3 regions of the Peribacillus sp. NPDC096379 genome follow, and region 2 is predicted to be linked to each of the others. Evidence: predicted binding sites of a transcription regulator. Region 2 holds the regulator's gene; each other region holds the start of a gene.

Region 1 (10,234 bases), 550 kb from region 2:
AATCCTCCTTTGCTCGTGAAATGGTTTCGCTACACACACCCCTCCATGCTCGAGAGAATTTCAATGCTTGATCAATATGATACGAGTAATCAGAATGAATAAGCTGACTTCGGTCAGTTTATTTTTTTGTAAGAAAAGAATGTATTTTACATTAACGGCGCTTAAAGACTTAGATAGATCGAAGAAGAGTAGGGGGATGAAGAAAACCCCATTGATTGAAGTTTCATTTTATACATTTTGCAATGAGTTTTAGTGTCAATTCATACACCTGACATATTCGAGTATTGAATGTATATTAGAATAATTATTTTTGTGACCTATAGCAGATGACAGTTTTTCTTATCATTTATCCCCTAAGGAATTTCCTATATAATCTGAAAAGACTATTAAATTATTTTTCCTTTATTTCTCTACTATAATAATAATCATTAGTAGAAAAAATATCTAAACCGAACAATTATTTCTGTGGACAGAGGAGTCTTTTGTGGCTTTAAATGATCAGGAAATATCACTGGTTTAAAGGGAGAGTAGTTATGCGTAATATTTTGGTCATAATAATTGGCTCCATCATTGTTGGGGTTGCTTATAATTTATTTTTGATTCCCCATCAAATTTTAAGCAGTGGACTTAGCGGGATTGCGATTATGCTTGGAATCATTACACCCTTCAATACCGGAATTTTGAACTTTCTGCTTAATTTACCTTTATTAATATTCGGAGTTATGAAATTAGGAAAACGTTTTATTGGGTATACAATTTTGTCTGTCGTCGTGCTTTCAGTTACCTTGTATGTGGTTCCTGTTCAAGCAATCTCAAATGAAGCGATCTTGTCATCGCTGTTCGGCGGTGTTATTACGGGAATTGGGATCGGGATTATTTTTCGGGCATCCGGATCTTCGGGTGGCTTTGATATAATTGCGATGCTGCTTACTAAGAAGAGAGACTTTCCGCTGGGAGCGTTAATTTCGGCAATGAATGCTATTGTTGTTATTATCTCTGGATTTGTGTTTGATTGGGATTCGGCTCTTCATACACTTGTTGCAATTTATGCAACAGGAAAGATCATCGATACGATTCATACGAACCATATTAAATTAACATTAATGATCATTACAAATAAGGGTGATGAGATGAAGGAGAAGCTGCTTACTAACCTTTATCGAGGGATTACAGTAATGGATGGAGAGGGCGCATATACAGGGGAAAGTCGAAAAATTCTTATGACAGTTATTACTCGCTATCAGTTAACGGATGTTAAATTGATGATTAATGAAATCGATTCGAATGCATTTGTTAATATTACGGAAACGACCGAGGTAATGGGGATGTTTGATAGAGGAAAATAGTGAAGAAAGTAAGAGTTTCATAAGGGTCTGACCACACACGCTTCATACAGCTATCGTGTTATACACGTATTTTATTCTGTGTGAAGAATGGTGGGTCAGACCTTTTTCTTTTGTAGACAACCTCATTTTTGGGGGGCAAGTTGCCTACCTCCTCTTGTCACATCACACTAGCTTAAGAAGTAAAAGAACGATCTCAACCGAATGGAATGCGAGTGTTTTCAAGGTTGAACAAGGCGCTTGCGCTTTTGTTCTTAAGTACCAAACATTTTTATCAATTCGTTCATTTCGCTGCTTAATTTTAGAAATAAAGGCTTATTCCTCTCATCGAGTGCTTGGTCGATTTGCTGTTCAAGCTGTGTTCTTTTGTTAATGAGTATAGATTCGTGAATAATCATCTCAATGAATGTATCCTGCAGTGAAGCGTCCTGGTTTTTCTTATTGGCCAAATACGACTTTACTAATTCTGAAGGTAATTTTTCATTTTTCATGAAGATCCACTCCTGACCTTTTTTTTATTATATGGAATCCTTAGAGGAAAAATCAATAAAAATTTTAAATTTTCAAAAAATATTTTAATTCTTGTGGAAATGTTTAGGTTTTGTAAATTTGTTACAGAATTGCTAAATGTACACAAAGTGGGTATATATAACTATTTTTTGTGATATTATTGATCCCGAATGATGTAAAAAGGAAGGGGAAAAGAAAAGTGAAAAAATCAAAACGATCATTAATTGAAAATTATGAAATCACTCCATTTACGTGTTTCATTAAGTCGATTGTATACGGCAGCAAAATCTATTCGCAAGTTGTTGAAACAAATGATGAATTTATCTCGCCATTCAAGCCCAAGGTAATTATCAATCAAAGCTGTGAATACTTTGGAAGTAGCTATGAAGGAAGAAAAGGTGGAACACGGCGATTAATTGGCGTTACTCATAAAGCGCCAATTATTATTGATCAGACAAACCCTATTTTCTTTTTTCCAACTACTTCACCCATAAACGATGATTGCATTTGGATTGCGCATCACCATGTTATAAAGTATAAACAGAAAGACAATAGAATGGTTCAAGTTTATTTTCGTAACAATATCACGTTAGAGGTGAATATATCAATTGGTTCATTCACGAATCAAATGCAAAGAACTGCAGAACTTGAGTCTAAGATTAGTAAAATAAATAAAGAGACAGGAAAGATGGCTTATGGATTGCACAGAATGTATAACAGTATGGAAGCTTCAGAGACCCCTCGCAATTATTCAGCTAAAAAAACTGAAGAATAAGAAAAGGAACGGAGACATGATGAATTTGTGTGTTTCTTATGTCTCCTTAGATAAGGTAAGAAAGAGCCATTTAGGTAAATACTTCTTTGAAATAACTTTGCAATAATTCTTCTACCTTATTTTTTAATCGTGGATTGAAATAATTATGGTGCTCTTCATATCCTTTGTATAAAAAGCAATACATCGTAAATTCCTGGTCTCTCTTTAGTTCGCTAACCTTAATATTTTCTTTTTTTAAGTATTTTCTAACTTGAACCAAATCGGATTGAGCTAATTTCAACGCTGCTTCTACCATTTCTAAGTAAGGCCTCTTCATCTTGAAAGAACTGCCCTCAATTATGTGTAAATCGCGATTGAAAATTGTAACGACCATAGGAAGATAGAGTGCTTTTTCAATGATATTGCGGTCGTGTTCTGGAATTCGAGTCATTATCATCCTTCTTTCTGACAATACCCAACTGAAATTAAAGCAGGAACGTTTGTTCTCTGTTGTAATGATAATGGAAAATGTATCACTAATCAAGTTAAAATTAAATGAAAATGTGATTATCGGTTGTCGAGTGAGGGAAGTATGAAAATGAGACTAAATTCTAGATAAGTCATAAATTATTTATTTATTTCAAAAAATAGCTTATGATTTTAGTTAAAAGATAGGCGTATAATCGGGAAGCTTCACATTGTTCAAACATAAGGGTGTCCCAAAACGAAAGGGTCAGGCCCATATCTACTTTATATCGTTTATAAACGTGCAAATAGCGCAATAAACGGTGTAAAGAGTATGGGGGTAGATGCTTTGGGACATGCCTATGTTTCACATATTGTAAGTGGATCAAAAGAGCATAAATGATATACATCTAAGCTGACTACTCCAGAAAATAAGCAAGAGAAGGAGCATTGGATTTTTTTGACATTGAGGAGATTGAAATGGATTTGGAGCATATTCGTGATTGGTTTACATTAGAAAATATATTGGGGTTAATTGAACAGTATCGATCGTTCGGACCATTACCAGGGATTTTTTTACCGATGTTTGAGTCGTTCCTACCTTTTCTGCCGCTCTTTGTATTTGTATTTGCAAATGCGAGTGCTTTTGGCCTATGGCTGGGGTTTATGTATTCATGGATTGGGACCGTTACGGGATCGTTGCTTGTTTTCTTCTTATTTCGCCATTATGGGCACCGAAGGCTATTAAAGTTTCTTCAAAAAAATAAACAGATTAAAAAGCTTATGAATTGGGTAGAGAGACATGGATTCGGCCCGCTTTTTCTTCTACTTTGTTTTCCGTTTACTCCTTCTGCCCTTGTGAATATTGTAGCTGGTCTTTCGAATATAAGACCGATGCCATATGCACTTGCATTATTAGGTGGGAAGCTGGTCATGATTTTTACGATTAGTTTTATAGGATACGATATAACTTCATTGTTCCATCAGCCGTTACGCACGGTAATCGTTATCATTATAATCTTTGTATTATGGCTTGTTGGGAAACAAATAGAGGCAAGGCTAAATAGAAACATGAGTAGGGAAAATGAGTAATGGCAGCGGGTAAAATGAAACGTAAATAATGATGACATTCTGGTCGGTGTTATATGTATGATGAAAGTTTAACGTGCCACCCCTACCAATCATGGAACAAGAAAAATTATCGATTTAAGAGTATAATAAGTAAAAAAGGCATTGGAGATCCAATGTCTTTTTTTGATTAAATACTTGATATGATGAACGAATAGATACAGAAGAAAAAGCTAGAAAAGGGGGCAGGGTAATGGCGTTGAGATTTATTACTGGACGATCAGGGTCAGGAAAGACGGCAAAGGTGCTTGATGAGATACGTGATAGGCTTGTTGAAGACCCAGCTGGAAAACCGATTATTTATTTAGTTCCGGATCAAATGACATTTCTGTCTGAATATAAATTAATTAAAACACCAGGCCTAGAGGGAATGATGCGAGCGCAGGTGTTCAGCTTTAGTCGTTTAGCATGGCGAATCCTTCAAGAAACAGGCGGGGGCAATAGGCGCCATCTTGACAGTGTCGGAGTGAACATGCTCATCCGCAAAATCATGGAAGACAAAAAGACTGAGTTAAAAATGTTTCGTCGTTCAGCGGACAAGCCTGGCTTCATCGTGCAAATGGAAGAAATGTTGTCTGAGTTTAAACGCTATTGTCTTGATCCTAAAGATATCAATGAATTCCGAGAACGTTCTATACAATATTCATCAGAAGATGCCGTTCGTGATAAACTACATGATTTAGAGTTAATTTATCAAGCGTTTGAAGATGAATTGGTAGGCAAGTATTTGGATTCAGAGGATTACTTCCGTTTATTGATTGAAAAATTGGCTCAATCAAGTTATATAACAGAAGCTTCGATTTATTTAGACGGTTTCTATAGCTTAACGCCTCAGGAACTGCAAATTGTAGAAGAATTATTGAAACAATGTAAGGATGTAACTGTTGTATTAACGCTTGATCAGCCTTATAGGATATCCCCACCTGATGGGTTAAATCTTTTCAGACAAACCGGTTCAACTTACTTTAATATTTATCAACGAGCATTGGCCTTAGGCGTTACTGTTGAGAATGATGAACATTTAGAGAGTGCGCCACGTTTTAAAGGAAATCAAGGGCTGTCGCATCTCGAAGCCAATCTTACTGTGCGACCAGCGCATGAACTTAATGGGGAAACGAGCGTTACAATCGTACAGGCGATGAATCGAAGAGCAGAAGTAGAAGGAGTTGCCCGGACAATCTTGCGGTTTGTTCGCGATGGCAATTACCGCTTTCGGGATTTGGCTATATTGGTCCGAAATGGCGAATCCTATCATGATCTGATCAACACGGTTTTTTTGGATTATCAGATCCCTGTTTTTATCGATACAAAAAGAACCATGTTGAATCATCCGGTAATTGAACTCATTCGCTCTACCTTAGAGATTTTGAACACAAATTGGCGTTATGAACCGGTGTTTAGAGCTATAAAAACAGAACTTCTACATCCGATCAACCTGAATTCCGATATCATGCGTGAAAAGGTAGACCGATTGGAGAACTATGTACTCTCTCGTGGAATAAAAGGGAATAGATGGTATCAAAAAGAACCATGGACCTATAGAAGAATAAGAGGATTGGAGCTTTTGGATAGGCGCCAGACTAATCAGGAAAAGCAATTGGAAGATGAAATTAACGAGCTGAAGGAACTTTTTAATTCTGCCATTTTACGTTTATCCAAACGCTTGAAGCGTGCACAAACAGGCCGAGAAATGTGCGAAGCGCTGTATTTATATTTGGAAGAACTAAACATTCCGGAGAAGTTAGAAAAATTGAAGGCTGAAGCAGAAGAGCGAGATGATCTGATCAGTGCACGAGAACATGAACAGGCGTGGAATTCGGTTGTTAATTTGCTTGATCAATTCGTAGAATTACTCAGCGAAGAAAAAATGACGTTAAAACAGTTCTCAACTGTAATGGAAAGTGGTTTTGAAACATTAAAGTTCTCCCTCGTTCCACCGGCAATTGACCAAGTGCTTGTCGCAAACCTTGATTTATCAAGGCTAGATGACATTCGTACCGCATTTGTTATAGGTCTAAATGAAGGTGTTTTACCAGGTAAGGCTGGCAAGGATGGGATTTTATCAGATCAGGACCGTGAAAACCTAGCCGCTAACGGATTTGGGGTTGCACCAAGCTCAAAGCTCCGTTTATTAGATGAAGAGTTTGTCGCGTATAAAGCTTTTACAACACCATCTGAATCACTGTATTTGACGTATCCGTTAGCAGATGAAGAAGGGAAAGCACTGCTTCCTTCTTCCTATATTAAGCGGGTAAAGGACGTGCTGCCGCAAGTGAAAGAAGTAGTGTTCATGAATGACCCGTCTGACTTAGATGCAAGTGAACAGGCAGAATATGCTGCGAATTACGATGTTGCTTTGTCTTATTTAACAGCGCAGCTTCAGCTTAAAAAAAGGAATTACCCAGTTCATCCTGTATGGTGGGATGTTTATAATGCCTATATGGATCATGAATGGATGAGGCCAGAAGCAGTTCGGGTGCTGTCGAGCTTATTTTACCAAAACAAGACCAAAAGAATATCTGAGGAAACGAGTAGAAAAATCTATGGAGAAACCATTTTGGCCAGTGTATCTCGGATGGAAATGTTCAATAGCTGCGCGTTTGCTCATTATGCTGCCCATGGATTGAAGCTACAGGAGCGTAAGATTTTTCGTCTGGATGCTCCTGATATTGGTGAAATGTTTCATGGTGCGTTAAAAATCATCTCGGATTATTTATATGAACGGAACATAGCCTGGTCCTCTTTAACAAAGGAACAATGTTTGATGCTTGCAAGAAAGGCTGTTGAACGACTCGCACCGAAGCTGCAAAACCAAATTTTATTGAGTAGCAATCGACACCACTATTTAAAGCGAAAGTTAGAGCAGGTAATTGGACGAGCTTCCATCGTCCTAAGCGAACAAGCAAGGCAAAGCGGCTTTGTACCAGTAGGATTAGAGCTAGGTTTTGGGAAAAATGGTCAGTTACCACCGCTTTCATTTGAGTTGAGAGATGGAACAAAGATGGAGTTAGTCGGCCGGATTGACCGCATTGATAAAGCGGAAGAAAACGACAGTGTTTATTTACGGGTGCTAGACTATAAATCCAGTGAAAAGGATTTGAATTTAAGTGAAGTGTATTACGGACTGGCCCTGCAGATGCTCACATATTTAGATATCGTGATTACTCATTCAAGCTCTTTGGTTGGAAAAGAAGCATTGCCTGCCGGTGTACTTTATTTCCATGTCCATAACCCGGTTGTCAAAAGCAAGGGTATGGTCGATCTTTCGGAACTTGAACAAGAAATATTTAAAAGTTTTAAAATGAAGGGTCTGCTATTAGGTGATCCAGACGTTGTTCAATTAATGGATCAATCATTGGAACAAGGGGTTCTTAGTAACTCAAATATGATTCCAGCAGGTTTAAAAAAAGATGGAACATTGCAGGCTAAATCTAAGATTGCAAGTCAGGAAGAGTTTTCGCTCTTGCAAAATCACATCCGTCATTTATATCAAGAAGCGGGTAATGAAATTGTTGGCGGCAACGTAGAGATTAATCCTTATAAACTTAAGGATAAAATTCCTTGTACGTTTTGTGCATTTAAGTCCGTGTGTCAATTTGACCAATCCACGGAGGAAAACGAGTATCGATTATTATCTTCTACTAAACAAGATGAAGTATTGAATGTATTAAGAGGGGAGGCTGCAACACATGAGTAAGACAATCATCCCGGTAAAGCCTGATCATGTTACATGGACTGAAGACCAGTGGAAAGCGATCTGGGCAAAAGATCAGGATATACTCGTGGCTGCGGCGGCTGGATCAGGGAAAACAGCTGTACTTGTGACACGGATTATTGAAAAGATTTTATCGGAAAAAGAGCCAATTAACGTAGATGAGCTATTAGTTGTTACCTTTACGAACGCCTCTGCCGCAGAAATGAAGCATCGAATTGGTGAAGCGCTGGAAAAGGCAATTTCAGACAATCCGAAATCACAGCACTTACGAAAGCAAGTGAGTTTAATCAATCGTGCTTCGATCTCGACCCTCCATTCTTTTTGTTTAGAAGTAATTCGGAAGTATTATTATTTAACAGATATTGATCCTGGATTTCGGATTGCCGATTCAACAGAAGCGGAACTGCTTCGCGATGAAGTGATGGAAGAACTGCTTGAGGAACACTATGGTCAAAGCGATGAGGAATTTTTTAGATTGGTGGATGCATTTACTAGTGATCGAAACGATGCAGCTCTTCAGCAGATTATCCGTTCGCTTCATAATTTTTCCCAATCGTACCCAGACCCTGAATCATGGTTACATCAAGCAGCAGCCATGTATAATATTGCAGACGATGCAGAGATTGAAGATCTGCCTTTTTGGGATTCATTAAAGTTCGATATCTCTATGCAGCTTCAATCGGCTCGGGATTTACTGGAACAAGCGCTTGATCTGACAAAATTGCCAAGCGGTCCTGCACCAAGAGCGGAAAATTTGTTGGATGATTTAATGATTGTAGAACGATTGGAAAAAGCCAATGCTGAATCATGGCAGCAAATGTACGCCAGTATGCAAAGCTGGAAATTCACAACGGCCAAGAGATGTTCGGGGGATGCCTTCGATAAAGAGCTTATTGAGCTAGCTACAAAGCATCGGAATAAGGCAAAGAAAATTCTTGAAACAGTCAAGAGTGAGTTGTTTTTGCGAAAGCCTGAGCATTATCTGCAAGATATCCGAGAATTAAAGGGCTATGTTGAAACATTAGTCATACTTGTCAATCAGTTTGATGCCAGGTTCAAAACAGCGAAGGCGGAAAAGAACATCGTTGATTTTTCCGATTTGGAGCATTATTGCTTAGCCATTTTAACGGAAAATGTGGAAGGTTATAACCGCACTCCATCACAAGCAGCACTGGAGTACCGTCAGCAGTTTAAGGAAGTATTAGTCGATGAGTACCAGGATGTCAATTTTGTACAGGAATCGATTTTGAAACTGGTTACAGCTGATGGGGAGAACACGGGGAATATGTTCATGGTGGGTGACGTTAAGCAATCCATTTATCGTTTTCGCTTAGCCGAGCCGAATCTTTTTCTTGGTAAGTACAAGCGTTTTGCCCAAGACGGGGATGAATCAGGATTACGAATTGACTTGAATCGTAATTTCAGAAGCCGTAAAGAAGTATTAGATGGAACTAATTACTTATTCAAGCAGCTGATGGGTGTACTCGTTGGTGAAATTGAATATGATGAACAAGCTGAATTGAAAAAAGGGGCAGATTATCCTGAGGATTCCGAATATCCGATTGAATTATATTTAATTGATGGTGCTATTTCAGAGGAATCGAGCTTTAAAGGGGAAGACGGAGATAATGTCGAAGGCTTTGAAGCGGATGAATTGGAAAATGCACAGCTTGAGGCCAGAATGATGGCAAAGCTTATTCAAAAAGCCGTTACTGAAAAACAGCAAATTTACGATAGCAAAACTGGATTATATCGTTCTGTAACGTATCGTGATATTGTTGTCCTGCTGCGTTCTATGCCATGGGCACCGCAAATTATGGAAGAATTTAAGAAACAAGGAATTCCGGTATATGCAAATTTATCAAGTGGTTATTTCGAAGCAACTGAAGTGGCCATTATGCTTTCACTGCTGAAAACGATTGATAACCCACAGCAAGATATTCCGCTCGTATCTGTATTACGCTCGCCCATCGTCGGCTTAAATGAAGAAGAGCTTGCACAGGTGAGACTATTCAATACAGGCAGCTATTATGATGCATTGGCAGAGTTCTACCGGAAAGCCGATCATGATCAATATCCGGATGTTTATGAAAAAGTTTCTATGCTTTATCGAAACCTAACCAAATGGCGGAAAATGGCTCAGCAAGTATCTTTGTCAGATTTAATATGGCAGCTTTATGGTGAAACGAGATTTTATGACTTTGTTGGCGGAATGCCGGGCGGGAAGCAGCGTCAGGCGAATTTACGTGCTTTATATGACCGTGCAAGACAATATGAGACTAGTTCCTTTAGAGGATTATTCCGCTTTTTACGATTCAT
Region 2 (10,234 bases):
AACCAGCCCATAAAAACACCTGCAATTAAGTTGTGTCGATGACTAATGAAAATGGAAATTAATAAACCCAGTATTAGTGCAGTAAGAGGCACAAACTTATCGGGGACTTTAAAAAATACTTTTATTAGTTGAGTTAGAATCATTACTACCGGTACTGCTATCACAGCATCCCAAAAATTTGTATGGATTATTGGAAAATTCATATTAAGTCACCTCTTAGATAGGGTGCCCCAAAAAAGAAATTTAATCTGCTTTGAATAATAACCAACCAAATGTCGCAGTATAGTCAAATAGGTGCAATGAACAGTTTGGATATCTGACACAAACTGTGGTACGAAACGTTACCTTATAAGTGTATAGGCACGAAATAGGAGAACTACTAAATAAGCAATTACAACTGATTAACCGAAACTCAGAAGGAAAGCCGTCATGTTGAGTTGAAACGAGTTATCTAATCTTCCTCTGCATGTAATGGTAGTAGCCTGAATGTGTATGAAGCTAGGTGAAGTTGGCTGAAAGAAACCTAAGTTGCTTATATAGGATATGGTTTATGATAGGTCGAGATGCTAAAATATTTATGGTGAGAATGTCTAATAGGACTGACGAACTTACGAATGTAAGGGTCTATATAGTTACTATGAGTGAAAAATATAGATTGATACAATCAGGGTCTCCATTGGTATGAAGGATTTTTGTTTTATGGGCAGTTTGACAAATATATTAGGTTCAAAAGTAACTGCCCATAAAATTTTGCAAAAAAATTATCCAAGGACGTTTTTATTTTTCAAATTTGTTCATAATGTCCTATTGGTTTATATCATTTTTGGGAAATACTAGTAGATTAAACTGGTTATTATTCTTTAAAACTACCTAAATTTGATTTTGAAACTTCTGATGAAAGCAAAATCTATATTCAGTGCCTGGCTTATTATGATAATATGTTTAGGATTATAACTTATTTCATCACCAAACAATTTGTTTTTATCGGGTAGATTAAAAAATGTTCATTAAGTTTATGAAATATTAATTAAGCTAACTTTGGTTGGCTTATTTTTATTGCAGTGTGAAGATTACGTGCAACAAACCATATATCGATTAAGTTGGTAATGTTGAATTACTCGACATCCTAAAAGTTAATATACTATTGATTAAATAATATTTATCGGGAGGGAACGAATGATGTGCGAAAAAAATCATCATATACTAAGTGTTATTGATTTTATGCATACGGATAACAAAACCTTATTTGTGAAAGTTGTAGGGTACGATGCGAATTTCAAAATAGAATTTAATGGGGAAATAAAATTCCTGAATGGAATGCCATTTGGAGATTTGATCCATGGACAAAGGTCAATTTTATCACCTGATTGCAGACAGTATATACGAGAGAATTTGTTAAATAAATATAGCGAGGGGAACTTTAATTAACTGAAGTCCAAATGGCTCCCGAGTTTGAATTAAATAATTAGCCTAAAAGACGTCCTGAAGCATATTTTGAATAATGTGCACTTTAAAAAGTCCCTTATTAGGTTTTTTTTATCTTTATCATTGTTGTATTACTTGGACATGTATAGTGTTCGTGACCAGCCAAAGTGACACCATTATACAGTTTAAATAAGTCTAAGAATAAAAAACATAAAAAGGGACATTCACCAATACACTAAACTATATGTTTTTGTTCAAGAAAATAGATAAGAACGTAAAAAAAGTATTGATGTTTCATTTTTAAGGCAATTATCTTCATACTTACGACTGTTATCAAATACAGGATGTATTACAGATTACAGGCAGTAAGACTCTTACGAAGGGACTTAGAGGAATCAAGAAAAGATAAGAGTGGATGACAAACTGTCCGTAAAGGACCGATTGGTTCATCTAACCATTTTTTGGGGATGTTGGACCCGGAAAATGGAAAACTCACTTTATTAGGTTTATTAAAGTAGAAGAGTAAAGGCTTATTAAAAGCCACTTTTTATGTTCTTTGTGAACCGTCTCCAAGATTTTGTGGCAAATACTTTGGAAGTGGGTTTAGAAAGAATATATTCTGAAAAAGGAGGGGTTAGTATGTTTGAAAGAGACGAAAAGTTGATTTTTGAAAGTATTGAGCGATTAGAAAACAATGAGTTGTTGGTTGAAAGTCAAAAAGAGGAATATTGCAAACTTTTAGAGCTACAAGAAATGAAATTTCTCGAAAGAGCTGAAAAAGTAAAGCCAATCATTTCGTACTTAAAAGAACATCATTATTCTTTCCATAATAAAAAGTTCGATTGTCGTTCATTCAAAGGCCCTGTTATTGGTCGAAATGAAAATATAGTGTACGTTTATGAAGGGGAATGGTCATTGGTTACTTCAATTAACCTTCAAACAGGGAAAAGAGACTCAATTATACTGAAGACTTTCTTAGATGAAAATTCATTTAAGGATGCAATGGATGCGTTATTAGAAACGACGTTCGTACAAGAGGATGAATTAACAAAAAGTCAAAAGAGAATAGAAAACGCAAACAAAGATCTCAATAGTGTATTTGGATAACTTTGAATGAATAGGATTGTTTTATAAGTAAGCGTCCAAAAGTCCCCATCGGTTACAGGTGGGGACTTTTGAACGCTTACTTTTCATTAACAAAGCAACAACCTAGAATTATAGAAAACGAATTCCGAATTTGCTAAACCACTGATTTAAGAATTGATAAATTATTTGTAATAGTTTCTAGAATCAGTTCATATGAATTAGCATAGAGAGGTTGTCCAAAGATCCGGGGAGAATCACTTTATTTACATGAATTGTATGAGTAACTGAAGTTAGAATGTTATCGAAAAAATAAACCTCCTGCAATAAACAGGAGGGAAAAAACACTATTAATGGATTTGACGATAAAGTCCAATAACTCTTCCGAGAATTGATACATTCCCTAGAATGATTGGTTCCATATTGGAGTTTTCTGGTTGTAATCTGATGAATTCTTTTTCTTTAAAAAAGCGTTTCACTGTTGCTTCGTCATCATCAGTCATGGCAACAACGATATCACCATTATTCGCGGTACTTTGTTGTTTTACAATAACATAATCGCCATCATGGATTCCGGCTTCAATCATACTATCACCCATAATCTCGAGCATGAAGACTTGTTCGTCATGTGCCGCCATCGATTCTGGAAGTGGGAAGTATTCCTCGATATTTTCAATTGCTGTAATTGGAAGGCCAGCTGTAACTTTTCCTAGTAATGGGACATTAATGACATTATTTTTTGGTATATTATTCGTTTCAGATTGATCTAGTATTTCAATGGCGCGAGGTTTGGTAGGATCTCGACGAATAAGTCCTTTACTTTCTAATCTTGATAAATGACCGTGAACGGTTGAACTTGAAGCTAAGCCAACTGCTTCTCCAATTTCTCTTACTGAAGGTGGATAGCCTTTAGTGCGTACTTCGTCTTTAATAAAATCCAATATATCATTTTGCCTTTTTGAAAGCTTTGACATATATTCACCCCTTCTCTCCTATTCTTATTTTTATTATATCACGCGAGAAATAAAGATACAAACATAAGTTCGAATGTTGTTGACTAAAAACAGGTGTTCGATTTATACTAGGATTATCAAATGACGAACAAGTATTCGATTTTGGAGGGATAAAAATGAAAAAACTATTAAAGAGTCATACCTATACACTTTTATTAGCAGGAATCGTATTTATTTTTTCTTTATTTTTCTCAATGAATAGAAATTATGATAATCTTGACAATTATATATCCGTTACTGTAGATCATGGAGATACTCTATGGAAAATGGCTGAAATGTACAATACAGACGATTTATCGAGAGATGAGTTCATTGAATGGATCATTACACATAATGAAATATATGCTAATTCGCTAGTACCGGGAGAATCTATTATTTTACCAGTAACTAAAACAAATCTAAGTCTAGCAAGTAAGCAATAAGAAAGTTGGAAAGAAAAATGAGAGCGATTATTTACTGCCGAGTAAGCACAGAAAAAGAAGCACAGGAAACATCACTTACGAGGCAGGAAGAAGAGTTAAGAAAACTAGCTAACAAATCAGAATTTGAAATCGTTTCTATAATTAAAGAACAAGCAAGTGGATATGAACTTAACCGTGATGGAATTTTTGAAATGCTGGATATTTTTAAAAAGAAGCAAGCTGATGTTCTTTTAATTCAAGACGAAACGCGACTCGGGCGTGGAAATGCGAAAATTGCGCTTTTTCATGTAATCATAAAAGAAGGTGTAAAAATTTATTCCTTATCACATGATGGGGAAATTGAACTATCTGATTCTGATTCGATGGTCATTAATATTGTTGGAATTGTTGAAGAGTATCAGCGGAAGTTACATAATATTAAGATTAAACGAGGCATGAAACGGGCGGTTGAAAATGGGTTTCGCCCGCAAAAAAATCTGAGCAATCAGGGAATGAGTGGTGGAAGAGAACGAAAGGAAGTTCCAATTGAGGAAATAGTAAAACTTCGAAAGAACGGACTAACATTTGCAGAAATTGCAGCTACTTTAAGAGGGTTTGGTTATCCAGTTTCAAAAGCTACTATAAATCGCAGATATTTAGAATATCAAGTCTCAAAAGAAGATTAACAAAAAGCAGAGAACTTGTATTTTTGCTCTTTTTTATATAACATGACACTATTGAAACAGTAAAGGAGCAAAAGTATGTTATCGAAAGAAAAATTAGCTCGGATAAATGAGTTGGCAAAGAAGGCTAAGTCGAGCTCTTTAACAGTGGAAGAAGCGAAAGAACAATCTAAGCTGAGAAGTGAGTACTTAGAAACGTTCCGTAAATCCATGACAGATACAATCGAGCATTTGACAATTGTTGATCCCGAGGGAAATGATGTAACACCTGAAAAGCTTAAAAGTATCAAAGATATAAAGAAGCGTTTGCATTAAGGAATGTAGAGTTAGAGAATATCGAATTCGATATTCTCTTTTGTTTTTTTGTCTTAGAATTCACGGATTTTAGTAGGGGAATAGGGTACTTTAATAAAGTGTCTGAATTATTGTTGTCTTTAATTTACATGACATTATAAAATAGTAAGGGCATACATACATGAAGGAAGGATGGTTTAATGTTAAATAAAACAGATGCACTTTCAATCAATACAATTCGCACTTTGTCAATCGATGCTATCGAAAAAGCAAATTCTGGACATCCAGGAATGCCGATGGGGGCCGCCCCGATGGCGTACACTCTTTGGACCCAGTTTATGAATCACAATCCAAAAAATCCAACTTGGTTTAATAGAGACCGTTTTGTTCTTTCTGCAGGACATGGATCGATGCTTTTATACAGCCTTTTGCATTTATCAGGCTATGATTTATCAATGGATGACATTAAAAATTTCCGCCAATGGGGTAGTAAAACACCAGGACATCCTGAATATGGCCATACTGCAGGAGTAGATGCAACAACTGGGCCTCTCGGACAAGGGATAGCAATGGCAGTAGGAATGGCTATGGCTGAACGTCATTTAGCAGCAACATACAATCGCGGAACATATAATGTAGTAGATCATTATACATATGGTATTTGCGGAGACGGAGATTTAATGGAAGGTGTTTCATCTGAAGCTGCTTCACTAGCTGCTCATCTTCAGCTTGGAAGAATGATCGTTTTATATGATTCAAATGACATATCACTTGATGGAGATTTGGATAAATCATTTAGTGAAAGTGTTGAAAATCGTTTCAAGGCATATGGCTGGCAATATATACGCGTAGAAGATGGAAATGATTTGACTGAAATCACTAAAGCTTTGGAATTGGCGAAAACAGATGAAACGCGACCAACACTTATTGAAGTAAGAACTGTTATTGGTTATGGTTCACCTAACCGTTCTGGAAAATCTTCCGCTCACGGAGCGCCTTTAGGTGCTGATGAATTAAAACTCACAAAAGAATATTATAAATGGACATTTGAAGAAGATTTCCATGTTCCGAATGAAGTTTATGAGCATTTTAATAAAACTGTTGTGGAAGAAGGCGGCAAGAAGGAATCGGCATGGGAAAATCTTTTTAATGATTACAAAAAAGATCATCCTGAATTAGCTTCTCAACTCCAAGTGGCAATCAATGGCGAATTACCTGAAGGGTGGGATCAAGATATCCCGGTATATGAGGAAGGGAAAAGTCTTGCTTCAAGGGCTTCAAGTGGTGAAGTATTGAATGCAATTGCATCTAACCTACCAAGCTTTCTTGGTGGTTCAGCTGATTTGGCTGGTTCCAACAACACGATGATTAAAACGGCATCAGACTTTGTTCCAGGTGAATATGAAGGGCGCAATATTTGGTTTGGCGTTCGTGAATTTGCAATGGGTGCGGCACTAAATGGAATGGCTCTTCATGGTGGAGTAAGCGTATATGGTGGAACTTTCTTTGTATTCTCTGACTACCTACGTCCAGCCATTCGTTTAGCTGCGCTAATGGGTCTTCCAGTAACGTATGTATTCACACATGACAGTATTGCGGTCGGCGAGGATGGACCAACTCATGAACCAATCGAACAACTGCCATCATTGCGCGCGATGCCAAACCTTGGTGTTATTCGACCTGCGGATGGAAACGAAACAGCTGCAGCTTGGAGAGAAGCCATTCAATCTAAGAACAAACCAACTGCACTTATATTAACTAGGCAAAATCTACCTACTTTAAAACACACGGCTGAACTTGCAAATGAAGGAGTTAAAAAGGGTGCATACATCGTGTCTCCTGCTAATAAAGTAGAAGCAGATGTTTTACTACTTGCGACAGGTTCAGAAGTTAATTTGGCTGTTTCAGCTCAGGCAGAACTAGCGAAAGTAGGAATTGACGCCGCAGTAATTAGTATGCCATCATGGGATCGTTTTGAAGCTCAATCTAAAGAGTATAAACAAAGTGTTATCAACCCTGCAGTGAAAAAGCGCCTAGCTATCGAAGTTGCGGCTCCATTCGGCTGGGATCGTTATACAGGAGATGAAGGGGAAATTCTTGCAATTAACCATTTTGGAGCGTCAGCCCCAGGAAATAAAATTATGGAAGAATTCGGTTTCACAGTTGAGAATGTTGTAAATCAAGTAAAAGCCCTATTAGAAAATTAATTTAGAAACGAGTTGGCATCTAATAAAGATACCGACTCGTATCTCTGTTTATTGAAGAAAATTAAGTGTAATCACTTTTTCATGGGGAAAAACACTATATTTGTAATGGTACATGGAAAAATAATAATTTCGACAAAAAAACAAGCTTTTTTCTCCATCAAACAACATATCTTTTTCGCTTTCAAGAATATAATACAGAAAAGAATGTTAGGAGGCAGTTAAATGAGAAGTTATCAAATCTATTTAATCGAAGATGAATTTGCCCGACATTATTTTGGTAGAGAGAAGATTTTTTTCAATTTGTTTTTGGAGTATATTCAATCATCTGACTGGCATAAGGGTATTTTGCAAAAACAAATCGAATATATTACAAAAAAAATTCCTGCTAGTAACGTTCATTTTTCATTCGAACAAAGTTTACAACGTAAACAAGGGTATTTAACCCAAAACGGGGTATATTATTTAAAAACAAAGAGTAACAGTAAAGCTACCGTATATATTTACGAACATTCCATTATGTTAAAAGCTGAAGGCGATTTTGATGCGGAAACTACTTTTTTTGAATGCATCCGTAAATGTGGGGCGAGCTTTCTGGCTTTTGATTTTGAGAATAAACGTTACGGCTGGTTAAAACCGATAAAAGAAAGAAAATATGGATAAATAGAGGACATGACGATGTGGAGTATTGTATAATAACGATTGGTCTAGTACACTTATAGTAGACAACATGAAGGAGGAAATAATATGCTTTGGCAAATAATTTTAGCCGCAGTTTTGGCTTTAATCGCCGGTGTAGCACTTGGCTTTTTCATCGCTAGAAAATATATGATGAGCTACCTAAAGAAAAATCCGCCGATTAATGAACAAATGCTTAAAATGATGATGATGCAAATGGGGCAAAAACCATCTCAGAAGAAAATTAATCAAATGATGAGCGCAATGAACAAACAGGTAAAATAAATAATCCCTTGTGGCTCTTACGTTCACAGCTCGTTTGATTACGATTATTATACAAGTTCTTCTCCTAGAAAATGTAGGAGAGTGAATCTTTCATTAGTAATTTGTCTTTTTTCTGATTTATCTTTCATTACTTTAATCAAAAACCACCTTTTCTGTTGAAAAATAAAGCAGATAAAGGTGGTTTTTTTGTTTGTTGTTAGAAGAAATTATTGAGAAATATTTGTATCATTGCCAAGCAAAGGGATTCACATCTAAAACCGTGATAAACAAAAGGTAGGGATACAAACAGTTAAAAATTTGTAACTACTCAGTCTACAGCTTTTACGCAAGACAAATAGAGGTCACTGCTAGTAGACAATGCCTCTTACTTTAGGAAGAAAAGAGCTCGATTTTCCCCTTCCCGAATGAATGAGCTTCGATTGAGTGAAAGACTGGTTTTCCTTGATTCTGATCCTTCGTACATGAAAATTTCTCACTGACTTGACTTTATGAACAGCTTTTTTTAGATATTTTAAACCCACCTTGAGAAATCATGCAAGGCGGGTTGTATGGTTTGAATGATTAACTGCTTATGCTAACCAATTTTTTTTAGGAACAATTGGTTATATTGATTTAGCAGTATGTCCAATTCCTGACTGTATACGATCGTTATTTGAGAATTAAGACCGTTTTTAGAAACGATTTTAATGAGCTCATTACGTTTTATTTCGATAAGCTCGAGAAATTCTAATCGGGTCACAACTGCTAGTCCTTTCTAAACATTAATAGAGAGGTGCTTATACCTGATGTAATCTTGTCCCTAAATATGTATGATACTTACAATATTAATTATACAAGCTTGTGGAAATAAATTCAAACACTTATTCATATTTTTATATGTTCACAATTCAGTAAATATCTTTTTCTTAGTGCATTTGGTAGAATGAGGGTAAATTGCTTTTCAGAGGAGTTGACATGCTTGAGTGACGTTAGCATATTATTAGCTTTTGGTGCGGGGTTTCTAAGTTTTATTTCTCCTTGTTGTTTGCCACTTTATCCAGCCTTTTTATCGTATATTACAGGGATGAGTGTCAATGAACTTAAAACAGAAAACGCTATGCTGCAGAAGAGAAGTTTATTTCACACGTTATTTTTCTTATTGGGTTTTTCTCTAATATTTATCGCTTTAGGTTTTACTACTTCCTTTCTTGGTGAGTTTTTTGAGAATTATCAAGATTTAATACGTCAAATTGGTGCTATCATTATTATCTTTTTTGGTTTAGTAATTGTCGGGATATTCAATTTTGAATTCCTAATGAAAAATAAACGAATTGAATTCAAAAACCGTCCAAGTGGGTACATAGGTTCCGCATTAATTGGTTTAGCATTTGCTGCAGGATGGACCCCGTGTACAGGTCCTATTTTAACAGCTGTTTTAGCAATGGGCGTCAACAACCCAAATTCTGCGATGCTGTATATGATTGCTTATATTCTAGGTTTTGCAATTCCGTTCTTAATTTTGTCTTTCTTCATCGGTAAAATGAAGTGGATAAAAAAACATAGCCACCGTATTGTTAAAGCAGGTGGATACATCATGATTCTTATGGGGATTGTGCTCTTCTTTGATTGGATGACGAAAATTATCATTATTTTCACAAATATTACTGGTGGTTTTCAAGGTTTCTAATATGTATTTTACATAACCATCCATCCATTAATAAATGAAATAGTAAATTCTGGTGAGTGAATTGTTTGAATATCTTATGAGATTACGGTAGCCTTTAAGGATACATATTAATTAGTTAGACTAAACATGTTGTTGAATTCTGTTCAGTATTATTTTTACTTGTTGCATGATTTGGGAGGGTTAAAAGGAATGGCTAGAATATTAGTAATTGATGATGCAAAGTTTATGAGAATGACCCTTTTAAATATATTAAATAAAGCAAATCATATAGTGGTCGGCGAAGGTGAAAACGGGGAAGAAGCAATTGAACTATATCGGCAATTACAGCCAGACATCGTTACTATGGATATAACTATGCCAGTAATGAGTGGCATAGATGCAGTGAAGGAAATAAAAAAGGAATTTCCACAGGCAAAAATAATTATGTGCTCAGCCATGGGTCAGCAAAAGATGGTTGTTGAGGCAATTGAAGCCGGTGCGAAGGATTTCATCGTAAAGCCAT
Region 3 (10,234 bases), on a different contig from region 2:
TATGATGGATATTTGTTCAACGAAGATCCCTCAGTTAATGGATACAGGCAATGGTCATATCGCATCTTGTCATTTACTTGAAGAAAACTAGGAGGAGAAAAAAATGTCATTCAAACATGTCATCGAACTTTATGAATTATTAGATAACCAATACGTAACAGGTGAAGATGTTAAACATTATTTAAGCAACATCGGGGGTGATGGAAACATCACAGTGGAGACTGTTCATGGTGAACTCGGTTCTACTGATTTCGTTAAAGTTACGATCCCTGGAAAAGATGGGAAATCAAAAGGTGGTAATGCCCCTACTTTAGGTATTATTGGTCGCCTTGGTGGAATTGGTGCACGTCCGGAAATGATCGGGTTTGTTTCTGATGGAGATGGCGCCCTTTCTGCTGTATCCGCTGCAGCTAAACTATTGGACATGACGAAAAAAGGCGATCAGCTTATCGGCGACGTCATTATTACAACACATATTTGTCCAACAGCACCTACTTTACCGCATGATCCAGTACCATTTATGAATTCACCAGTTGACATTTTTACGATGAACCAACATGAAGTCACAAAGGAAATGGACGCGATCCTATCTATCGACACAACAAAAGGAAATGCGATCCTCAATCACAAAGGATTTGCGATTACACCAACCGTTAAAGAAGGATATATTTTAAAAATAAGCGATGATTTATTGCATATCTATTCACAATCTACTGGCACACCACCTGTGACATTGCCGATTACAACACAGGATATTACGCCATATGGAAATGGTGTTTTTCACATCAACAGTATCCTTCAGCCTGCTGTCGCCACCTCTAGTCCAGTGGTCGGCGTAGCGATTACGACCCAAACAGCCGTTGCTGGTTGTGGAACGGGCGCTACTCACTTAACAGACGTTGAGCAGGTTGTTCGATTTGTGATTGAAGTGGCTAAAGGTTATGGAGACAATAAGTGTTCTTTTTATAATCAAGAAGATTTTAATCTATTAGAAAGCTTATACGGAAAAATGGACCATCTACAAACATTAGGAGAACAAGGAGCTGAGAAATAATTGAATACGATCCAACTAAAACAACAATTAATTGATGAAGTAGAAGCGAGAAAAGATGAATTACTGGAATTGTGCAGTGCTCTCATCCAAATTCCAAGTGAAAATCCACCAGGTGATTCCACAGAGATCAGCCAATTTATTACAGATTATTTAACTAAATTTGATATTGCTGTAGATCGGCATGAATCAGCTGATAAAATGTACAATCTCATTTCAACAATTGGCAATCAAGATCAAGGTAAAAACTTGATCTTCTGCGGTCATACGGACGTAGTTCCTGCTGGAGATCGATCTAAATGGGATTTTGATCCGTTCTGCGGAGAAATCAAAGATGGCTGGATGCTAGGTCGAGGTGCTAGTGACATGAAGGCTGGTCTTTCAGGATTAATCTTCGCTACTACCCTGCTTAAGCGAATGAATATTGAGCTTCCTGGGCAATTATCGCTTGTCATTGTCCCTGATGAAGAAACTGGCGGGGAATTTGGTGTACCGTGGTTGTTAGAAAAAGGACTTGTGAAAGGTGATGGCTGTTTAATTGCTGAGCCGTCCTCTCCAAGAAATCCGACGATTGGTCAAAAAGGTTCTTATTGGTTTGAACTTGAAGTATACGGTCAACCGGGACACGGAAGCTTATCTCCGTTAGCTGGTCCTAACGCGATTAGTGATATGGTGAAGGCACTTTTAGAAATTCAAAAAGTGTGGGATATCCAAATCGAGCTTCCTGAAGAAGTGAAACCATTAATCGAGGTGTCGCACCGTTATATGCGTGAAGTGGAAACGGAACGATTACAATATATCGATGTTTTCGAAAGAATCACGTGCAATATTGGCACGATTGAAGGCGGCACGAAAGCAAATGTAATCCCTGAAAGTTGTAAAGTTCAAGTGGACTGTCGTTTACCATTTGGGATTACCCAACAAGAAGTGACTTCCTTTTTAACAGAAAAATTAGATGCACTAGGCATTCAATACGAATTACGACGATTTGGTTTTAGAAGTGAAGCCAATTTCACAGATGCAAAGGATCCTGTATGTAAAGCGATCACAGAAAATATTACGTTCGTAACAGGAGATGAGGCATATGGCGTGATGCAATGGGCAAGCAGTGATGCCCGTCACTTTAGAGAATACAATATCCCTGTACTCCAATACGGTCCAGCTTACTTGCCGACCATCCATGGCTATAATGAGAGAGTTAAAACAGAACAAATCATTACTTGCGCCAAAGTGTACGTTGCGGCAATCATTGATTTTCTCTACTCAAATTAACATTTCTTTTTAATTGAAACTCAGGCAATCTCTTTCTATCAGAAATATTTGGTATGATAAGGATAATGTTCTGAGTTTCATGATTGATAGGGGGATTCCATGCTAAAAACAGTCGACGTAGCACTAACAGTTATTCAGATGTTTACAAAGGACGAGCCAGAATGGAGCGGCAGTGAACTCGCTCATAAAATGAACCTGGATCATGCGAAAATTTATCGCATTCTTGAAACCTTTGAATCACGTAATTTTTTACAAAAAGACCCAACCACCAAAAAATACTCCTTAGGTTTTGCAGCTTGGGAGCTCGGCATGGCTGTGTATGATCGATTAAATGTAAAAGAATTCATCCAGCCCATTCTAGAAGAACTATTCCAGCAAACCGAAGAATCTGTGTTCCTTACTCTTCTAGATAAGGATGAGGCTGTTACTTTTGAGGCGATAGAGCCTGATAACAAAGTAAAGTTCTCTGTTACAGTTGGCAGTCGAGCTCCCTTATATGTTGGTGCTTCCTACCGTTCCATTCTAGCCTTTATGTCGGAGGAATTTATTAACAGCTATTTAACAAAGAGCGAGTTAAAACAGTATACAGAAAAAACAATGACCAATCCTGAAGAGATAAAAAGAGACTTAAATAAAATCAGACAACAAGGTTGGGCAGTCAGTGAAGGTGAATACACACCAGATATCATTGCTATTGCCGTCCCTGTGTTCGACCAGCATCACAAAATCATAGGCTCTTTAACAATATCCGGACCGATTTATAGAATGACAGAAGAGAAAAGAAGTGAATTTATCTCGCTTTTGGAAGAAGCACAAGTAAAATTAGCGGATGTTATCTACAAATTCCCATTGAAAATTAGAGCTTAACAGTTTAAAAGAACACACTCTAACAGCAAAGAACCCTTCTTACTAGAGTCATAAACAGATCATTGAAAAGGAGATCGATCCATCTTGCAAACATATATTGACGTAGCCAAATCTGTTCTCCTTCACAATTTACATATAAAACGAGATGAACAGATTTTAATCGTAACCGATTCTTCCTTACATGAAATTGGCGAAATCTTCTCCCGAGCTGGAACCGTATTAGGGAATGAAACAATGTTAATCCAAATGACACCTCGATCAAAATCAGGTGAAGAACCACCGAAAATCGTCAGTGAAGCGATGAAAGCAGCTGATATTGTCCTTTGTATTACCGAACACTCCCTTACCCATACAATGGCGAGAAAAGAAGCTTCAGCCAATGGCGCACGTGTTGCCACCATGCCTGGCCTCACATTGGATATGCTTGAAGAAGGTGCCATTTTGGCAGATTATTCAGAGGTCGAACAACTGACCGCACAATACTGCGACATTCTTGAAAAAGGTGAGCAAGTAGACATTATGAAGGACAACCAAACACTTTCCTTCTCCATCAAAGGTAGAAAAGCCATTCCAAGCACAGGCGTTTTCCGCAACAAAGGCGAATCCGGCAATCTCCCTTCCGGTGAAAGCTATATCGCTCCACTCGAAAACTCTGCAAATGGAACGATCAACATTGACGGCTCCATTGCAGGAATCGGTGTATTAACGGAACCTGTGACACTAGAAATCGAAAATGGCAGACTCGTCGATGCACATGGTGAAAAGGGCAGACAACTGTTGGAGCTGCTAGGAGACGGCCCTGGTAGAACCATTGCAGAATTCGGCATTGGCACGAACAAAAAAGCCAGACTAACTGGCAATGTGTTAGAGGATGAAAAGGTATTTGGCACTGTTCATATTGCCTTTGGCAGCAACAAATCCTTTGGCGGAGTTACAGAAGCAGGCGTTCACATTGACTGCGTCATCAAAGACCCTGTTGTTTATATAGATGGTAAACAGATCATTTAGCAATTATTTTAATTTATAACTTTTATTATCTTAGCAACACGTTGATACTCTGGGATTCATTTTCTCCCAGGGTTTTTCTTGTCTGATGATACATAATACATATCAACATCGATTTATTCTTCCCTCTGTCATCGGAATAAAAATCCCCATTTATTTCGGTTACTTACTTACTTACTTACTTACTTACTTACTTACTTACTTACTTCGGCGGGGAAACCCAGCCTTTCTCGTTTCTTTGATGCGATACAATTCTCCTTTGATATTAAGAGTAACAGAGTGATGAAGGAGTAGATCTAGAATGCAGTAGCTAACACATTTCCCCCAAATACTTTCCCCATTCAATAAATGATTTATTAAATGTTAAGATTGTAGTCCCATTTTCATATTATTTGATGCAATATTGGAAGGTGACTGACACTTTGATTCTTTTTTCTACTGAAGAAATGGCCACTTGACAGGGATTCAAGCAAATCCTATCTTCCTAAACTATCAATCAATTATTACACCTTAAACTCTATAAAACCTCTGTAATTTCAAAAGTGTTATCACCGAACAAAATTTCTTTTTTTTACATTTATTGATGATATGATACAATTAAAGAACGTATATTCCTATTTAATGAGGTGAATATTTTGTACTCTTTAACAGATATACAATTTAATGTTCTAATAGCCAGCATCTTGGGTGATGGGGAAATTACTAAAATTTATAAAAACAGTCGTAGAAAAAATCATAGTTATCGTGAACATTACGGGGTTGCTCAAGAAGATTATCGTAAGTGGAAAATTTCTTTTTTTGAAGAAATATTGTATTTAACTCCTAGAAGCTGTTCTGTTCGTTCCTCTTCATTGCCCTTGTTTACTACATTACATCCACATTTTTATACTGATAACGGAACAAAGCAAATCCCGTTATCCTTATTAAAATCTTGCAATTTACCGCACTTCCCAGCGATACTTTTTATGGATGATGGTTCATTAAGTATCTCTCACCGGATAAATCATCAAAAGAAGCTTATCTACCTAATTCCGCATATCTATTTATACTTACAATGCTATTCGCTTGAAGAGTTAACGGTTCTTAAACTACATTTCAATGAAACATTCGGAGTAGTATTTCACTTAAGTGCGAGAAATGATGGACAAGGATTCATTCTAAAAACCACCTCTGTTAAAGAAACTTATCAATTTCTCGGCATAATCTCCCCTGTTACCACAACATGTGATTCAATGTATTATAAAACATCTTGGGAATACCGGTTTGCTGAAGAAAAGAAAAAGTGGCAATCTAAACTACCAGATTATCACTTAATAGCAAGCAGCTCCGAGCGCTCAAAACCATATTCCGAAGCAGAGATTACAAGGCTAATAGAATTAAAAGAAAGAAGATGGACAACACAAAAAATTGCCGATGATTTGCAAAGAAGCTATTGGTCTGTTACTGCTAAATGGAGTGACATTAATAAATCACAATAAAGATCCCCACGATACGCAAAGCTTTTTGCACACTTATCCCTCAGTCCATCAAAGCCGTTGTTCTATGGATTTTTTCTAAGCCTGTTTAAATCGATTCATCTTGAATCCTACTATTTATCAGCTTGTTACAAAATACTGTATGGTATCACTGAGACAAGATACCTGTCCCTGAATTTCTGCTCCAAAAATCCTCTTATACTTTCAAATCAAAACTCCCACCTAAGTGTGGTTGAGCAGCCTGTTTGATAGCAACTATGGCACTTGTACTCATTAACTTCTGAATAGTTTCTCCTTGTGGTTCTACATCCCCTGTGCCATCCATGCCATCTTCATGATTGACATTGAAGCTTGTTACTGTACCTGCCGTTGACATTAACGCAATATCCACGAAAAGATCACCTTACTACGGACAACAGTTTAGTTGTTTTTCTAAAAAATGAACTTCGCTTTTTAATTCATTCAATTGACCATTCAATCGATCAACTTCTGCCTCTGTAAGTTCATGATCGAGAGTATATTGAGCTATCTTTTTCATTTCGTGAAGCTTTATTTCTATATTTTCTAAAATATAATCTTGGTTTTTACACCATTCAAGCTGTTGTTCCAGAAATTGTTTACATTCCTGCTCTTCTTTATTCATGAGTTCCTCCTCAAACAACTTTATATGAAAAGAGACCCTAGAAAATCTAGAGCCTCTTTCATATCTAAAATTAACGAAGAAGTTGTAGAACTCCTTGTGGTTGTTGGTTCGCTTGCTTTGCGACTGTATCTTTCGATTACAGAATAGACTATATCTTCATCCATGGTTTTCATGGAGCTGGGCACTTCGAACAGCTTTTGCTGCCCTACGAGATTCATAGTCATAGCCTTTACCTTAGACCGTATTCTCTAGTCGTTGAACCTTCTCCAGAGTTTCCTCACAGGAGCTTGGCTGCTGATTATCCATTGTTTCATCCTCATCATTTTCATACCTTCACGCCTACCGTTTCCAGTTACGTTGTGGTTGATGAAGCTTTAGGAAGTTCCAGCAATTCACCCAGTTATACTCTAGCTCGTTACCAAGCTAGACGCCCTTCTTCATCAATTATCTCAAGAGTTGTAGAACTCCTTGAGGCAGTTGATTTGATTGAGCCAACATTGCTTGTGCTGCTTGAGAAAGAATAGAGTTCTTAGTTTGGTTCATCATTTCTTTCGCCATATCAACGTCACGGATACGTGATTCCGCAGCTGTAAGGTTTTCAGAAGATGTGTTCAAGTTGTTGATTGTGTGTTCTAAACGGTTTTGGAACGCACCAAGATTAGATCTTTGTGCAGATACTTTTTCAATAGCATTATTAATTAAAGTAGTTGCCTCTTGTGCACCTTCTTTAGAAGAAACATCCACACCTTTAATTCCTAGTGCATCAGTACGCATGTCTTCAATTGTAACTTTCATTGTTTGTGTTTGGTTTGCACCAATTTGGAAATCAAGACCTCCGCCTTGTGTTGCACTGCTTTGTTTAGCTAAACCTAGTAACTGAGCAGCTTCACTGTTGTCGAATTTAATACTGCTAGTTGCTTTATCTGAACCACTTTCCACAACAAGTGCTCCGTCTTTTACAGATACAGTTACATTAGCAAGCTGTTTGTCAGATGAAACTGTACCATTATATTCGGCAATTTTATTGTTAATGTCAGTTGCTAAGTCAATAGCTAACTGATCCATTCCTTTACCAGCAGTAGTAGCATCGTAGTCATCTTTAGTTCCCACTGTATTTAATACTACTTCGATTTCAGTACCATCAACTGTTAAGTTAATTTTATCAGTAGCAGCAATTGCATTGACTGACGCAGCACCAGCTGCACTAAATACTCCTTCATTACCTTTTGCAGAAACTGTATCAGTGCCATCATCAAGGTCAGTTAAACCTAAAGCCAAGGATCCAGCATTACTGATAATATCTACAGTAGATGTTTCGCCTACTGAACCAGATTTAATGCTGATACTTCCATCTGAGTCAGCACTAGCAGTTACTGATACATTCGCAATTTTGGTTTCATTTGCTTTGTTGTAATCAGTAATTGCTTTATTGATGTCTTCCTGTAATTTAGCAGCATAATCTTTAGAGTTAATAGCTCCTGCGCTATCAAATGCTGCATATGCATCCCCATCTAATGTTACATCAATATTTGCCCCATCGATTTTAAGGTTAATAGTTGTAGCTCCTGTGGCCGTGATTTCTCCTGTTGCTAATGCAGAAACGCTATCGGCTGTTGCTGCTGTTTCTTTTCCAAGTGCTGAACTGATAACCGCTGCATTGTCAGATCCCGGTAATTTTTTCGCACCAACAGAACCATCAATTAGTTTCTTTGTATTAAACTCAGTTGTATTACCAATACGGTCAATTTCTTCCTTCAACTGACCAATTTCTGTTTGGATAGATTCACGGTCAGCATCAGTATTAGTGTCATTAGAAGACTGAACAGATAGTTCACGCATACGTTGAAGGATATCATGCGTTTCATTTAATGCACCTTCAGCCGTTTGAATCATTGAAATACCATCTTGTGAGTTTTTAGAAGCTTGTTCTAAACCACGAATTTGTCCACGCATTTTTTCAGAGATTGCTAGTCCAGCTGCATCATCTCCTGCACGGTTGATACGAAGACCTGAAGATAGTTTCTCCATTGATTTAGATTGGTTTGCTGATGCAGTTGATAACTGACGATGTGTGTTAAGTGCTGCGATATTATGATTGATAATCATGTTTGTTTCCTCCTTGAGTTTTAAGTTCCACGTCCTTGTGGGATTTGGCGTTGTAAGGTGATCAAGTCGGCCGCCTGTGTCACCTACCAACGCTCTACTAGTAATATCGTCACTTACATTTAATAGTTAATAGAATTTGTAACTTTTTTTCCTACTTTTTCTTAAAATAGTCACTTAAATTTGAAAGTAGAGTTGATTTCGTGTTAATCGCTTCATTATTTTCCTCCTGAATGGCCAGATAAATTTCCTTTCGATGAATCTCTACCTGTTTTGGAGCGTTGATACCGAGTTTAATTTGTTCACCTTCAACTGCTAAGATTGTGATTTCGATGTCATTGCCAATCATAATCGATTCATTGAGTTTTCTAGTTAAAACGAGCATCATTTCTCCTCCTGTTCTGGAGAAGGAATAAGCAATTCGCGGATGGAGTAGTTGCTAGAATTCATAATGAACTGCTTTCCTAATTGATTGCTCGTATTCAAAACAATCGGTGCCTGAAGGTTCGCTGTTGTTTCGTTGAATGGATCTCTTACCGTTACTATGACATATATAGAAACATCTTTTTCTGATTCGATCTGTAAGTCCGATAATACATCTTGAGATACCTTCACTTCATAATTATTGAATACCTCAAATGGACTGCTCATGATAAAAGCTACTTCCCTTGTTTTCGTTGATTGTAAAACGATGAAGGGGGTCCCCTCTAATGGAAGTAAGGCAAACTTCTTCTCATCAATAAATCCCGGTATCCCACTTTCAAATGTAAAAAGATCTTTTTCTTCGATTTCTATTTCACCATGAAATTTTGTTTGTACTTTCATTTATTTTCACCCCGTCACTTCTGGAAATAGATTGATAAAGTCAATATCCAGCGAATTTTTTTCTAGTATCTCAACATTTACTTCTCCAGGTGTATATTCATGAATGGGTTTTTGAGTCTCAGCACGAATAATCGGTTTTTGAGGGGTTGCTTCAATATTCACTTCTGCCGGCTGATAATCGATTTGCACGCTGAAATGAGATGGAATCCAGCCAACATTAAATTGCTTCTGAGGCTTTGAACCGTTTTGCTTTGCAAGAGATGCGATTGCATTGCCACCTTTTTCAATATGCCTAAGTTCTTGGCCTTGACTTGATCTTCTTGCCATTCCATCCAGCCAATCTTGATAACCAAGCTGCGCAAATTCTTCCACACGTTTTGATAGATTCTTTAAATCCATATCTTCCCTTGCCTTTGTCTGATCAATGGAAAGTTTCCCTGGTGTTGTTTGAATTTCGAGTATCGCTTTAGGTTGTTCAATCGACTGGATTGCTGCAGGCTGTTCAATTTTTTGGACAGCCTGCTTTATATCTAAACCGGTCCTAATAAAATTGGACTGTAACCTGATCTGCGGTAGCTGCATAGTCTCTACTCCTTAAAAGAAAAAGAATGGGCCAACAAAACAAGCAAAGGGCCAGATCTCGCAACTACTCTATACAGTATAATTTAAGTGTAGGTAACACTATAGACTGTGTATGGAGTGCGAGATCGGACCCTTTATAAGCATCCTTATCTTAGAAAATCAATTAACGATGGCTGAATAACTCTTGAGCCGACACTTAATGCGGCACTATGGATGCTTTCTTGTGTCGTTAAGTCCATGATTGCTTTTTCAATGTCAATGTCTTCATTCTTAGACATGACTGTTTTCGCAAAGATTTCTTGTTGGCCTAATCGTTCTGTCATCAGTTCGATACGATTTTGTCTGGCTCCCACTTGTGAACGAGTGGTTAAGAACGAATCGATCGTTCCATCTATATCATCTAATAAATCG

What was found. The regulator LexA, encoded in region 2, represses DNA repair genes until DNA is damaged. The targets are predictions, from matches to a motif close to CGAACATATGTTCG.
Region 1: a site for LexA is predicted at 3,101-3,114, ahead of ACIQZI_RS10160 (YhjD family protein). Genes of this name have one in related genera too.
Region 3: a site for LexA is predicted at 4,748-4,761, ahead of ACIQZI_RS18515 (DNA endonuclease). Genes of this name have one in related genera too.

Annotation. Positions count from the first base shown of each region.
Region 1 is NZ_JBIWFD010000002.1:222,495-232,728, forward strand. Features, by position in the region: gene ACIQZI_RS10140 (M48 family metallopeptidase) at 1-102, shown strand, start outside; gene ACIQZI_RS10145 (YitT family protein) at 534-1,346, shown strand; gene ACIQZI_RS10150 (IDEAL domain-containing protein) at 1,598-1,834, opposite strand; gene ACIQZI_RS10155 (competence protein ComK) at 2,053-2,628, shown strand; gene ACIQZI_RS10160 (YhjD family protein) at 2,699-3,058, opposite strand; gene ACIQZI_RS10165 (TVP38/TMEM64 family protein) at 3,553-4,164, shown strand; gene addB (helicase-exonuclease AddAB subunit AddB) at 4,394-7,897, shown strand; gene addA (helicase-exonuclease AddAB subunit AddA) at 7,890-10,234, shown strand, end outside.
Region 2 is NZ_JBIWFD010000002.1:769,654-779,887, forward strand. Features, by position in the region: gene ACIQZI_RS12840 (hypothetical protein) at 1-203, opposite strand, end outside; gene ACIQZI_RS12845 (hypothetical protein) at 1,177-1,428, shown strand; gene ACIQZI_RS12850 (hypothetical protein) at 2,065-2,532, shown strand; gene lexA (transcriptional repressor LexA) at 2,859-3,482, opposite strand; gene yneA (cell division suppressor protein YneA) at 3,638-3,943, shown strand; gene ACIQZI_RS12865 (YneB family resolvase-like protein) at 3,961-4,608, shown strand; gene ACIQZI_RS12870 (DUF896 domain-containing protein) at 4,684-4,920, shown strand; gene tkt (transketolase) at 5,100-7,106, shown strand; gene sirA (sporulation inhibitor of replication protein SirA) at 7,329-7,766, shown strand; gene ACIQZI_RS12885 (YneF family protein) at 7,851-8,066, shown strand; gene ACIQZI_RS12890 (Spo0E family sporulation regulatory protein-aspartic acid phosphatase) at 8,641-8,805, opposite strand; gene ACIQZI_RS12895 (cytochrome c biogenesis CcdA family protein) at 8,989-9,732, shown strand; gene ACIQZI_RS12900 (response regulator) at 9,922-10,234, shown strand, end outside.
Region 3 is NZ_JBIWFD010000004.1:264,597-274,830, forward strand. Features, by position in the region: gene ACIQZI_RS18485 (ABC transporter ATP-binding protein) at 1-91, shown strand, start outside; gene ACIQZI_RS18490 (DUF1177 domain-containing protein) at 104-1,054, shown strand; gene ACIQZI_RS18495 (M20 family metallopeptidase) at 1,055-2,323, shown strand; gene ACIQZI_RS18500 (IclR family transcriptional regulator) at 2,423-3,190, shown strand; gene ACIQZI_RS18505 (aminopeptidase) at 3,272-4,198, shown strand; partial or broken gene ACIQZI_RS18510 (ATP-binding protein) at 4,394-4,583, opposite strand; gene ACIQZI_RS18515 (DNA endonuclease) at 4,822-5,673, shown strand; gene ACIQZI_RS18520 (putative motility protein) at 5,867-6,061, opposite strand; gene ACIQZI_RS18525 (hypothetical protein) at 6,077-6,313, opposite strand; gene ACIQZI_RS18530 (flagellin N-terminal helical domain-containing protein) at 6,758-8,419, opposite strand; gene csrA (carbon storage regulator CsrA) at 8,571-8,801, opposite strand; gene fliW (flagellar assembly protein FliW) at 8,801-9,241, opposite strand; gene ACIQZI_RS18545 (DUF6470 family protein) at 9,248-9,823, opposite strand; gene flgL (flagellar hook-associated protein FlgL) at 9,970-10,234, opposite strand, start outside.